2 regions of the Saccharothrix mutabilis subsp. mutabilis genome follow, and region 2 is predicted to be linked to the other one. Evidence: riboswitches for the same ligand, from Rfam matches in the RefSeq annotation. Region 2 holds a riboswitch; the other holds the start of a gene.

Region 1 (4,961 bases), on a different contig from region 2:
AGTACTGGCACCGCCGCATCCGCGAGGAGCTGCGCTGGCCCGACGGCGGGTCGGTCGCGGCGGAGGACCCCGCGGACGTGGAGGAGTTCTTCAAGCTCGGCTACCGCGGCGCCCGCTACTCGCTGGGCTACGGCGCGTGCCCGAACATGGAGGACCGGGTCAAGGTCGTGGACCTGCTGGAACCGGGGCGGATCGGGGTCGAGCTGTCCGAGGAGCTGCAACTGCACCCGGAGCAGTCGACCGACGCGTTCGTGGCGCACCACCCCGAGGCGAAGTACTTCAACGCGTGAAGGCGTACCTGTGGAGAGGGGCGGCATGACCGTCGAGGCCGTGCTGTGGGACATGGACGGCACCCTGCTGGACTCGGAGAAGCTGTGGGACGTCCCGCTCTACGAGTTCGCCGAGAAGCTGGGCGGGTCGCTGTCGTTGGCGACCCGGCAGGCGATGGTCGGGTCGAACGTGCCGACGACCATGGCGTTGCTGTTCGCCGAGGTCGGCGTGGTGCCGACGCCGGAGGAGACGGCCGACGGGGCGGCGTGGGTCCTGCGGCGCACCGAGGAGCTGTTCCGGGCCGGTCTGCCGTGGCGACCGGGTGCGCGGGACGCTCTGCGCGCGGTGCGTGCTTCCGGCGTGCCGATGGCGCTGGTGACGTCAACGGAACGCGGTTTGACCGAGGTCGCGCTGGACACGATCGGCCGCGAGCTGTTCGACGTGACCGTGTGCGGCGACGAGGTGGAGGGCCGCAACAAGCCCCTACCGGACCCGTACCTGAAGGCAGCACGCATGCTCGGCGTCGACGCTGAGCGTTGTGTGGCGATCGAGGACTCGCCGACCGGTGTCGCTTCGGCGGTGGCGGCGGGTTGCACGGTCCTGGTCGTGCCGTGCGACGTGCCCGTGCCGGCGGGGGAGCGGCGGATCTTCCGCGACTCCCTGGTGGACGTGGACCTGGAGCTGTTGGCCTCGCTGCCCGGCCGGGTCTGACCCCTCCGAGCCGGGCCTGACAGTTCCGACCCTGGGCGGGTGCGGCATCCCGCACCCGCCCGGAGCCGTTCCGCTCAGGCCGCCAGGGCCGGGGACTTCGCCGTGGCTTTGCGGACCGACGGGTCGATCAGCAGGCCGAACACCACGCCCAGGCCGAGCCAGAGGGTGGCCGTCTCCGCCAGTGACGCGAGGCGGAAGTCCCACAGGACGTCGCTGGGCATGTCCGCCGGGATCGCGTCCGGCGGCGCGGGGAAGGCCAGCAGGACCACCACCACGCCGGCGATCGCCGCCAGGGCGACCACCGTCGAGCGGACCGGGGCGGCCAGGTGGGTCAGGCGGGACGCCAGGAAGCTCGCCCCGTAGACGACCGCCAGGCCGGCCGCGATGACGCCCAGGTAGAGCACCGTCCGGTAGTCCACCGTGTCCGGGTTGCCCACCGCCGGCGGGTTGGCCGGGTACTTCACCGCGGGCAGCAGCGCCGCCGCGCCGAACGCCGCCGCGGCCAGGGTGACGCTCCGCGTGAACGGCGGGCGGTGGACCAACCAGCGGCGGGCGCCAGCGTAGGCGGTGGCGAACAGCGCGCCGATCGCCAAGCCGACGATCACCGCGGCCAGCACGCCGCCGACCAGTTGGGTGCCACGACCGAACAGCTCACCGTGGTCGTGTCCTGCTTCCGCCGCGGGTTCCGCGGCGGCACGCGCCTCCTCGACGGCCAACGCCGCCCGGATGGGCACCTCCACGACGACGAGCCCGACGAGTCCCGCCAGGAGTCCGGCGATGCCGCCCGCGCCGATCCCGCGCAGCAGCACGCCCTTGTACGTGGTCATCGGTCGGTTGCCTAGTGGCACGGGACGCCGAGCGCGTGGCGCCCGTCGTGGAAGAACTCGTGCAGCGACTCGGCGGCGTGGCCGAGCGCGATGCCGTTCTCCTGCAGGACGAGCCAGGTCACCATCAGCGCGACCAGCGCGACGGCGTAGGCCCACCGGGGGATGGGAAGGGAAAGGTGGTGCGCGGGGCTCGTCATGACGGCCTCCTCCATACCTCGTGGAAGGTCAACAACACTTCGCGCCGCAGCCGGTCTCCTGACTCCCGGATCGACACCGTCCCCGCGTCTTCCCAGCCGCACCGTGCGACCAGTGACGTTCTCGGCGGGTTGGCTCCCCGGTCACAGTGGCGAGGACCGCGCCGGATTCCCACCGGCTTCCCGTCCACTGCGGCGCTGGAACCGTAAAGGTCCACTCCGTCCCGGCACAACCGACCAGACGAGTTGTCATTCACCTCACGTCCGCAACGCCCGGTGCGCCACAGCGGCTAGGCGTGGCGTTCGGGGCAGGCGCGAACGGGCCGCTCGCGGCTTGGGGCGGGCGGAAGGGGCGCTGGTCGGCCGGGGCGGCGCTGGCCGGCCGGGTGAGTTGGCAGTTCGCGGGTGGGCCGCTTGCGCCCGGCGGGGCCGCGCGCGCCGGTTGGGCCGCGTTCGCCGAGTGGGCAGCCCACGCCCAGCCAGCCGTGCGCCGGGTGGGCCGCGTGCGTCGCGCTCAGCGGGTGGGGAGGGGGCAGTCGCCGCAGGTTCCGCCGCCGTCCAGGCGGTAGTACAGGCAGCAGCTCCGGCGGCGGAAGGCCACTTCGCCGGGGAACGGGATGAAGTCGCCCGTGCCCTTGAGCGGTGGTTCGGAGAGCAGGTGTTCGCCTACCGCCACGCAGTGTTCCGCCGGCGCGGTGCCGCTGCGGGCGACCGTTTTCAGCGCGCCGGCGATCGAGGAGGCCGCGTTGCCCCACAGCAGCCCGCGCGCCACCGGCACGACCGCTCGCACCGCCTCGACCACCGGTTCCAGCGACTCCGCGATGCCCACGCCCGGGTCGGCTCGGTCGATCCGCACCCGCAGCCCGTCCGGGCCGTAGTGCCACCACAGGTTGCCGGGGCGGATGTCGGGCGCGACTCCCTCGACGGCGTGGGCGGCGGCGGTCGGGCAGAGCAGGCGCGCGGTGTAGCTCAGGAAGAACAGCGATGCCGCCACCCGCCGCTCGCCCGTCCGGTAGCGCTCGGCGATGGCGTCGAGGGTGCGGGGGAGCGCGGGACCGTCGAGCAGGTCGGCGCCGGGGAGCCAGTCGTCGCTGGGACGGCCCAGGTCCAGGGCGAAGAACGGGCTGAGACCGCGGACCCGGCGCAGGGTGGACAGCACGGCGGCGAAGTCGGACACGTGTCCTAGTCTGCCGCCCGTGGACGCACTGGGGCTCGGACTCACCTTCGGCTTGGCGGCGAGCATCAGCCCCGGTCCGCTGTTGGTGCTGGTCGTGACGTCGGCGCTGCGGTCGGGATGGCGGGCGGGCGCGTTGGCGGCCTGTGCGCCCCTGCTCTCGGACGCGGTGGTGGTCGGCGTGACCGTTCTCGTGCTCGACCGCCTCCCGGCGCGGGCGTTGGGCGTGCTCGGGGTCGTGGGCGCGGTGTTCGTGGTGTGGAGCGGGGTGCGGACGGTGCGCGAGGCCCGGACCGCCACCCTCGACGGTTCCGGCGAGGCCGGCGGTGACGCCCTGCGCCGCGCCGTGCTGGTGAACCTCCTCAGCCCGCACCCGTGGGTCGCCTGGGCCACCGCCCTCGGACCGCTGACGATCACCACGTGGCGGGCGTCGGCGGGCGCGGCGGTGGCCCTGCTGGTCGGCTTCTACCTGATGTTGATCGGCGGCAAGGTGGTCATCGCGGTCCTGGTCGCGCGCGGCCGGCGCCGGTTGGGCGACACCGGTTACCGGCGCGCCCTGACCTGCGCGGGCGTGCTGCTCGCGTTGGCGGGCGTGGCGCTGGGTGTCGAGTTCGCCGGCTACGGCACCTGACCGACCCGAACGCGGGACCGGGTGTCGATCAGGGCATGTAGAAGGTCATGAGGTCGGAGCGGACCGGCGGGAACAGGGTCTGCATCAGGTCCGCGTTCGGACCGGGGTAGACGTCCGGCTGACGTGCGGTGAGGCCACGCAACCCGTGCGGGCCGAAGAGCAGCGACGCCAGCATGTCCGGCGCCACGCCGCACCCGCCCACCACACCCGGCGCCTGCATGGTGCTGCCCGCGACCACCGCACCCACCTCGCCCGCCTGGTACGGCAGGCGCACGTGGGAGCGGTAGAACGACACCACCGCCTCGCCCTCCGCGTCGGCGAACGACGACTTGGCCAGCCGCCGCCCGAACACCGGACGCAGGTGGTCCAGCAACGCCACCGGGTCGGGGACGCGCACGTAGTACGAGTTCGCCTCCTCCGGCGCGGGACCCAGGAACGGTTCCAGCGCCTCGCCCGCGACCGTGCCCGGACGCTCGTTCGCCGTCGTCGCACCGGTGTGCGCCAACAGCGCGCGCACCGCGCCGGCCTCGGTCGCCGCGACCTCGGCCAGGCGCACGCCCTCGTCCGGCGGCGTGGAGCGGCCGGTGCCGACCGGCACGCCGTCCCGTTCCACCAGCCACTGCGTGCTGCCGTCGCGCGCGATCAGCCACCGCCACAGGCCGGGCGAGTGCGGCATCGACAGGTCCGCCCGCGCCTGCTCGGCCTCCTGGAGCCGGTGCAGGGCCGGGATGTCGTCGAACGTCGCCTCGCGCACGGTGTAGCCGTCGGCGGACGCCGTGCCCACCACGGGCCGGACCGGTGCGATGGGGATTGCGTACGTGTACCCGAACAGCCGGTAGAAGTACGGGATGCCCAGCATCACCTGCACGAGTTGCCCACGCGCGGCGGACCGCTCGTGCGCCCAGCCCATGAGCGCCCGCACCAGGCCGCGGCCCTCGTAGTCGCGGTCGGTGGCGACCAGTTCCACCTGCCCCGCCGGGATCGCGACGCCGTCGAGGAACAGCGTCTCGTCCAGCAGGGTCGCGGTGGAGACCACCCGGTCACCGTCCACGACGACCGCGCACGCCTCCCACCCGGCGTCCGGGTCCTCGACCACCAGCCGGTGGTCGACGGCGTCCTCGGGTTCGCCGCGTTCGGCCAGCAACGCGCCGATC
Region 2 (4,961 bases):
GTCGCACGTCGACTTGGCCGCGACGGTGGTCTGGTTGATGCGGGTCGCGGGCCGGGAGCGCAGGTAGTAGGTGGTCTTGAGACCGGCGCGCCAGGCGTAGGCGTACATCGAGGACAGCTTGCCGATGGTGGGGGAGGCCGAGAACAGGTTCAGCGACTGCCCCTGGTCGACGTACGGGGTGCGCGCGGCGGCGAGGTCGATCAACGCCTTCTGCGGCAGTTCCCACGCGGTCCGGTAGCGGGCCTTGAGGTCGGCCGGCAGGTCCAGGCCCTGGACCGAGCCGTCGGCCCGCTTGATGGCGTCGCGGGTGGCCTGGTCCCAGCGGCCCAGGGCCTTGAGGTCGCGCACCAGGTACGGGTTGACCTGGAGGAACTCGCCGGACAGGGTCTCGCGCTTGAACAGCGTGGAGACCACCGGCTCGATGCACTCCGAGCAGCCCGCGATGGACGCGATGGTGGCGGTGGGCGCGATGGCCACGACCAGCGAGTTGCGCAGGCCGTGCCGGGCGATCTTCTCGCGCAGTCGCCGCCAGCGCTCGGGCTGCCGCGGGTCGGCGTGCGGGAAGTGGTCGAGGTGCAGCACGCCGCGCGCGGCCCTCGTGGCGCCGAACTCGGGGTGCGGACCGTGCCGCTCGGCCAGGTCCGCCGAGGTCTCGAACGCCGTCAGCGCGATCTCTTCGGCGATCCCGGTGGACAGTTCCAGCGCTTCCGGCGCGTCGAAGGCGAGTCCGTGCTGGAAGAACACGTCCGCGAGGCCCATCACGCCCAGGCCGATCGGCCGCCAGCGCCGGTTGCCGCCGCCCGCCGCCGGGGTGGGGTAGTAGGTGAGGTCGATCGTGCGGTCGAGGAACTTCACGGCCGTGCGGACGGTCGCCCGCAGCCGGTCCCAGTCCATGCCGTCGGGGGTGGTGTGGCGGGCCAGGTTGACCGAGCCGAGGTTGCACACGGCGGTCTCGTCGTCGCCGGTGACCTCCAGGATCTCGGTGCACAGGTTGGACAGGTGGATGACGTTGCCGGGGACCGCGGTCTGGTTGGACGTGCGGTTCGCGGTGTCCTTGAAGGTCAGCCAGCCGTTGCCGGTCTGGGCGAGGGTGCGCATCATGCGGCCGTACAGGGCGCGGGCGGGCAGGGTGCGCTTGGCCAGGCCCTGCCGTTCGGCCCGCTGGTAGGCGGCGTCGAAGTCCGCGCCCCAGAGGTCGGTCAGGTGCGGGACGTCCTTGGGGTCGAACAGCGACCAGGGGTCGTCGGCCTCGACGCGCCGCATGAACTCGTCGGGCACCCACAGGGCCAGGTTGAGGTTGTGGGTGCGCTGCGCTTCGTCGCCGGTGTTGTCGCGCAGTTCGAGGAACTCCTCGACGTCGGCGTGCCAGGGTTCGAGGTAGACGCAGGCAGCGCCCTTGCGCCGGCCGCCCTGGTTGACCGCGGCGACCGAGGCGTCCAGGGTGCGCAGCCACGGCACGATGCCGTTGGAACGGCCGTTGGTGCCGCGGATGAGCGAGCCCCGGGACCGGACGCGGGTCCACGAGACGCCGATGCCCCCGGAGAACTTGGACAGCCGCGCGACCTCGGCGTAGCGGTGGTAGATCGAGTCGAGCTCGTCGCGGGGCGAGTCGAGCAGGAAGCACGACGACAACTGCGGGTGGCGGGTGCCGGCGTTGAAGAGGGTGGGGGAGCTGGGCAGGTAGTCGAGGCGGGAGAGCAGGGCGTACAGCTCCCGCGCCTCCTCGACGGTCTCCGACAGCCCGCAGGCGACGCGCAGGAAGAAGTGCTGGGGCGTTTCGATGACCGTGCGCTTTTCGGGGTGGCGCAACAGGTAGCGGTCGTAGACGGTCTTGAGCCCGAAGTACTCGAACCGGTCCGTGGCGGCTTCGTCGATCGTGTCGTCCAGGGCGTCGGCGTGCCGAGCGACGAACCCGGCCAGCCGTTCCGACAGCAGCCCCAGTCGGGATCCCAGCTCCACACTCGCGGAGAAGCGTCGATGGTCTCCGACTTCGGCCCGGATGGTCCCGGCCAGCAGCCGCGCGGCGAGCTTGGAGTACTGCGGATCAGTGGCCGTCAGGGCAGCAGCGCCCCTGACCGCCAACTCCCGAGCCACTCGCTCTTGCTCTGGCTCTTGCTCTTGCTGTTCGGCTCCTGCCCCGGCTTCAACCAACCGGAGGACCCGGTCGGTGCGAACATCGGGCAGGTCGGCGGCGAGTCGCGCCAACTCAAGACGCAGGCCGTCCAACGGCCGCGCGTCGACAACGGTCAAGGCTCTCTCCTCGTGAGCAGGACCAGACCGCACGCCGAGGTCCGGCGCGCGCACGGGTGGCAGGTCTTCGGACTCGCGGGCACCGTGCACACACCTACTGGCCGTCGCTTCCCAGGCCCGTTGGACCCAGTGCTCGTCTGACGGCGGTCGTTCCCGCTCACCGCTGCGGGGCAGTCCCGGACTCACACCGGGTTCCCTCTTGCCTCACCGGGTAGGACGGTGAACCACCAGCGCGCTGGACACTACATGTTGTGCCGGGTGGCGGGAATGGGCCCCAGGTGGTGTGTTGGTATGATCGAATCTGGTAAGGGAGGTGGGTGTACCCGATCGAGTGACATGCAGGATCGGGAACCACTCCGCCCTCCGCACGTCCCGTGATATGGAGCGGGCGGGCACGGCAGGGGGACCTTCGGAACGCGCCGAACAACGCGCAACGCCCCCACCTCACCCCAACCCCGCACCCATGCCCCAGCATCGCCCGGCCCCACCACCGCCCACCCGGCAGCCCGCCCCGCCCCGCCGCCCCACGCGCAGCCCCGCCGCCGGCCGCCCGCCGCCCGCCGCCGGCCGCCCGCGCGGCCCCGCCAGCCCGCCGCGCCGGCCCGTTGTGTCGCCTCGCCGCGCGGCCTCGCCGCCACGCCCGCCCGGCCGCCACGCCCACCCTCGCCGCACCGCCCTCGCCGCACCGCCCGCCCGGCCTGGCCGTCCGGCCACCACCGATGCCAGCCGCTCCCCGCTCGTGCCCCCTGCCGCATCGACCCCCGCCGGCACCGTCGTGGAGGCGGCCGGGCGTGGGTGGTCGCGGGTACCGTCGTGGGTATGACTCAGCGCAAGCCCGCCGGGGTCGGGTTCGAGACGTGGGTGGAGCGGCAGATTCGCGAAGCTCAGGACAAGGGCGAGTTCGACGACCTCCCCGGCGCCGGCAAGCCGCTCGCCGGCCTCTCCGAGCCGCACGACGAACTCTGGTGGGTCAAGGACAAGGTCCGCCGCGAAGAAGGCACGATGCTGCCCCCGACCCTGCAACTCCGCAAGGAAGCGGCCGAAGCGCGTGCGGCGGCGGGGGCGGCGGGCACCGAGGACGAGGTGCGGCGGATCCTCGGCGAGATCAACGCCCGCATCACCGAGGCGATCCGCAAGCCGCTGTCCGGCCCGCCGCTGAACATGATGCCGTTCGACGTCGAGCACGTCGTGCGCGAGTGGCGGCTCAGCCGTTCCTGAGCGCGTTGAGGAAACCCGCGAAATGCGCGGGAGTGAAGACCAGCTTCGGGCCGTCCGGGTTCTTGGAGTCGCGGACGAGGACCGCGGACCGGGTGTGGGCCAGTTCCACGCAATCACCGCCGGTGCCGCCGCTGCGGCTCGACTTGCGCCACGCGACCCGGCCGCTCACCGGGACTTCTCCAAGGCGTTCAACAGGGTGACGCTCCGGGTCGGGGGCAGGGCCGCCTGGCGGAGCGCGTCGAACGCCTCCTCGTAACTCGCCACGTGCGCGGGATTCTCGACGGTCGTCGCGGTGGTCAGGGCCTCCAGGTACACGACCGGGTCGCTGTCGGGGATCCGCAGCAGGACGAACGGGTAGCCGGTCAGGGCGTGGGCGGGCGCGTCCAGCGGGAGGACCTGGAGGGTCACGTTCGGCAGGCCGGACAGCTTCCGCAGGTGGCGGAGTTGCGCACGCATGGTGTCCGGGGTGCCGACCGTGGCCCGCAGGGCGGCTTCGTGCAGCACGGCGTGGAGTCGCTGCTCGCCGTCGGTGACGCGGTCCAGGCGGGACAACCGGGCCTCGACCAGGCGCTCGACCTCCTCGGCCGGACGGCCCGGGTGGGCGGTGAGCACGGCGCGGGCGTAGTCGGCGGTCTGGAGCGGGCCGGGGACCAGTTCCGCTTGGTAGCGCAGGACTTCCGTCGCGAGTTGCTCCAGGGCGTGGAACCTGCGGAAGAAACCGGGCAGGACGGTGCCGAAGTTCGTGCGGGGACGGCGTTTCCGCGCTTCCCGCGCGAGTTCCTCGATGGGCTCGCGGGCCTGGCGCGTGGCACCGTAGTGGTCCAGCAGCAGGGTCAGCTCGGCCTGCCGGACGGCCACGTCGCCGACCTCGATGCGCCGGACCTTGGCCGGTGAGCACTCCAGCACCTTGGCGGCGTGCTCCTGGCTGACGTTCGCCGCTTCACGCAACCGCGCCAACGCCTGCCCGAGCCGCCGCTTGGCCGCCGTCGGACTCGCACCGTTCCCGGGCATGGTTCACCTCTCGCCGGACCTCCGCTGTTGTTGTGAGTGTGCCGCAAAGTCCTGTGGCACAGGACTTTCTTCACTCGAAGGTGTACTCGTGCAGCCTGCACGTGCAGGTTAACGTCGCGGGTGAGGACTCCGGGGGAGGATCATCGGGGCGGCTGCCTGCCGTGCCGCGCAAGCCGTGCCGCGGAAGCCGTGTCGCGCAGAACGCGGAAGCCGCGCCGTGCCTGCTGCGCCGTGCCTGGCGTGCCGCGTCTGGTGGCCCGGTTGGCAGCGCGCGTCGTCGGGCGGGCGCGTCGTCGGCCGATCGCGGGCACGAGGGTTGTGCCTGCCCGTCACGCGCGTGCACGTGTGCAGCGTGGATCCACCACCCCACCGGGCACGCGAGCGGGCGCGTTCGTGTTGCCCGTGCACAGCCGCGCCCTGCCGAGGAGGGACTCCGCATGAACTTCACGACGACGGTCGTCAAGGGCTACGCCAAGGGCCAG

What was found. A riboswitch is a leader RNA that binds a small molecule or an ion and turns the genes downstream of it on or off. The one in region 2 is predicted to bind cobalamin.
Region 1: it holds a riboswitch for cobalamin, as region 2 does, so the genes downstream of both, ABD126_RS35760 (CbtB-domain containing protein) here and ABD126_RS00690 (ribonucleoside-diphosphate reductase subunit alpha) in region 2, are expected to answer to the same signal.

Annotation. Positions count from the first base shown of each region.
Region 1 is NZ_BAAABU010000030.1:79,767-84,727, forward strand. It holds gene metH (methionine synthase) at 1-290, shown strand, start outside; gene ABD126_RS35750 (HAD family hydrolase) at 316-981, shown strand; gene ABD126_RS35755 (CbtA family protein) at 1,056-1,808, opposite strand; gene ABD126_RS35760 (CbtB-domain containing protein) at 1,820-2,005, opposite strand; cobalamin riboswitch at 2,037-2,212, opposite strand; gene ABD126_RS35765 ((2Fe-2S)-binding protein) at 2,517-3,179, opposite strand; gene ABD126_RS35770 (LysE family translocator) at 3,199-3,807, shown strand; gene ABD126_RS35775 (GNAT family N-acetyltransferase) at 3,836-4,961, opposite strand, start outside.
Region 2 is NZ_BAAABU010000001.1:146,020-150,980, forward strand. It holds gene ABD126_RS00690 (ribonucleoside-diphosphate reductase subunit alpha) at 1-2,094, opposite strand, end outside; cobalamin riboswitch at 2,292-2,494, opposite strand; gene ABD126_RS00695 (DnaJ family domain-containing protein) at 3,070-3,468, shown strand; gene ABD126_RS00700 (DUF397 domain-containing protein) at 3,455-3,637, opposite strand; gene ABD126_RS00705 (helix-turn-helix domain-containing protein) at 3,634-4,479, opposite strand; gene ABD126_RS00710 (helix-turn-helix domain-containing protein) at 4,917-4,961, shown strand, end outside.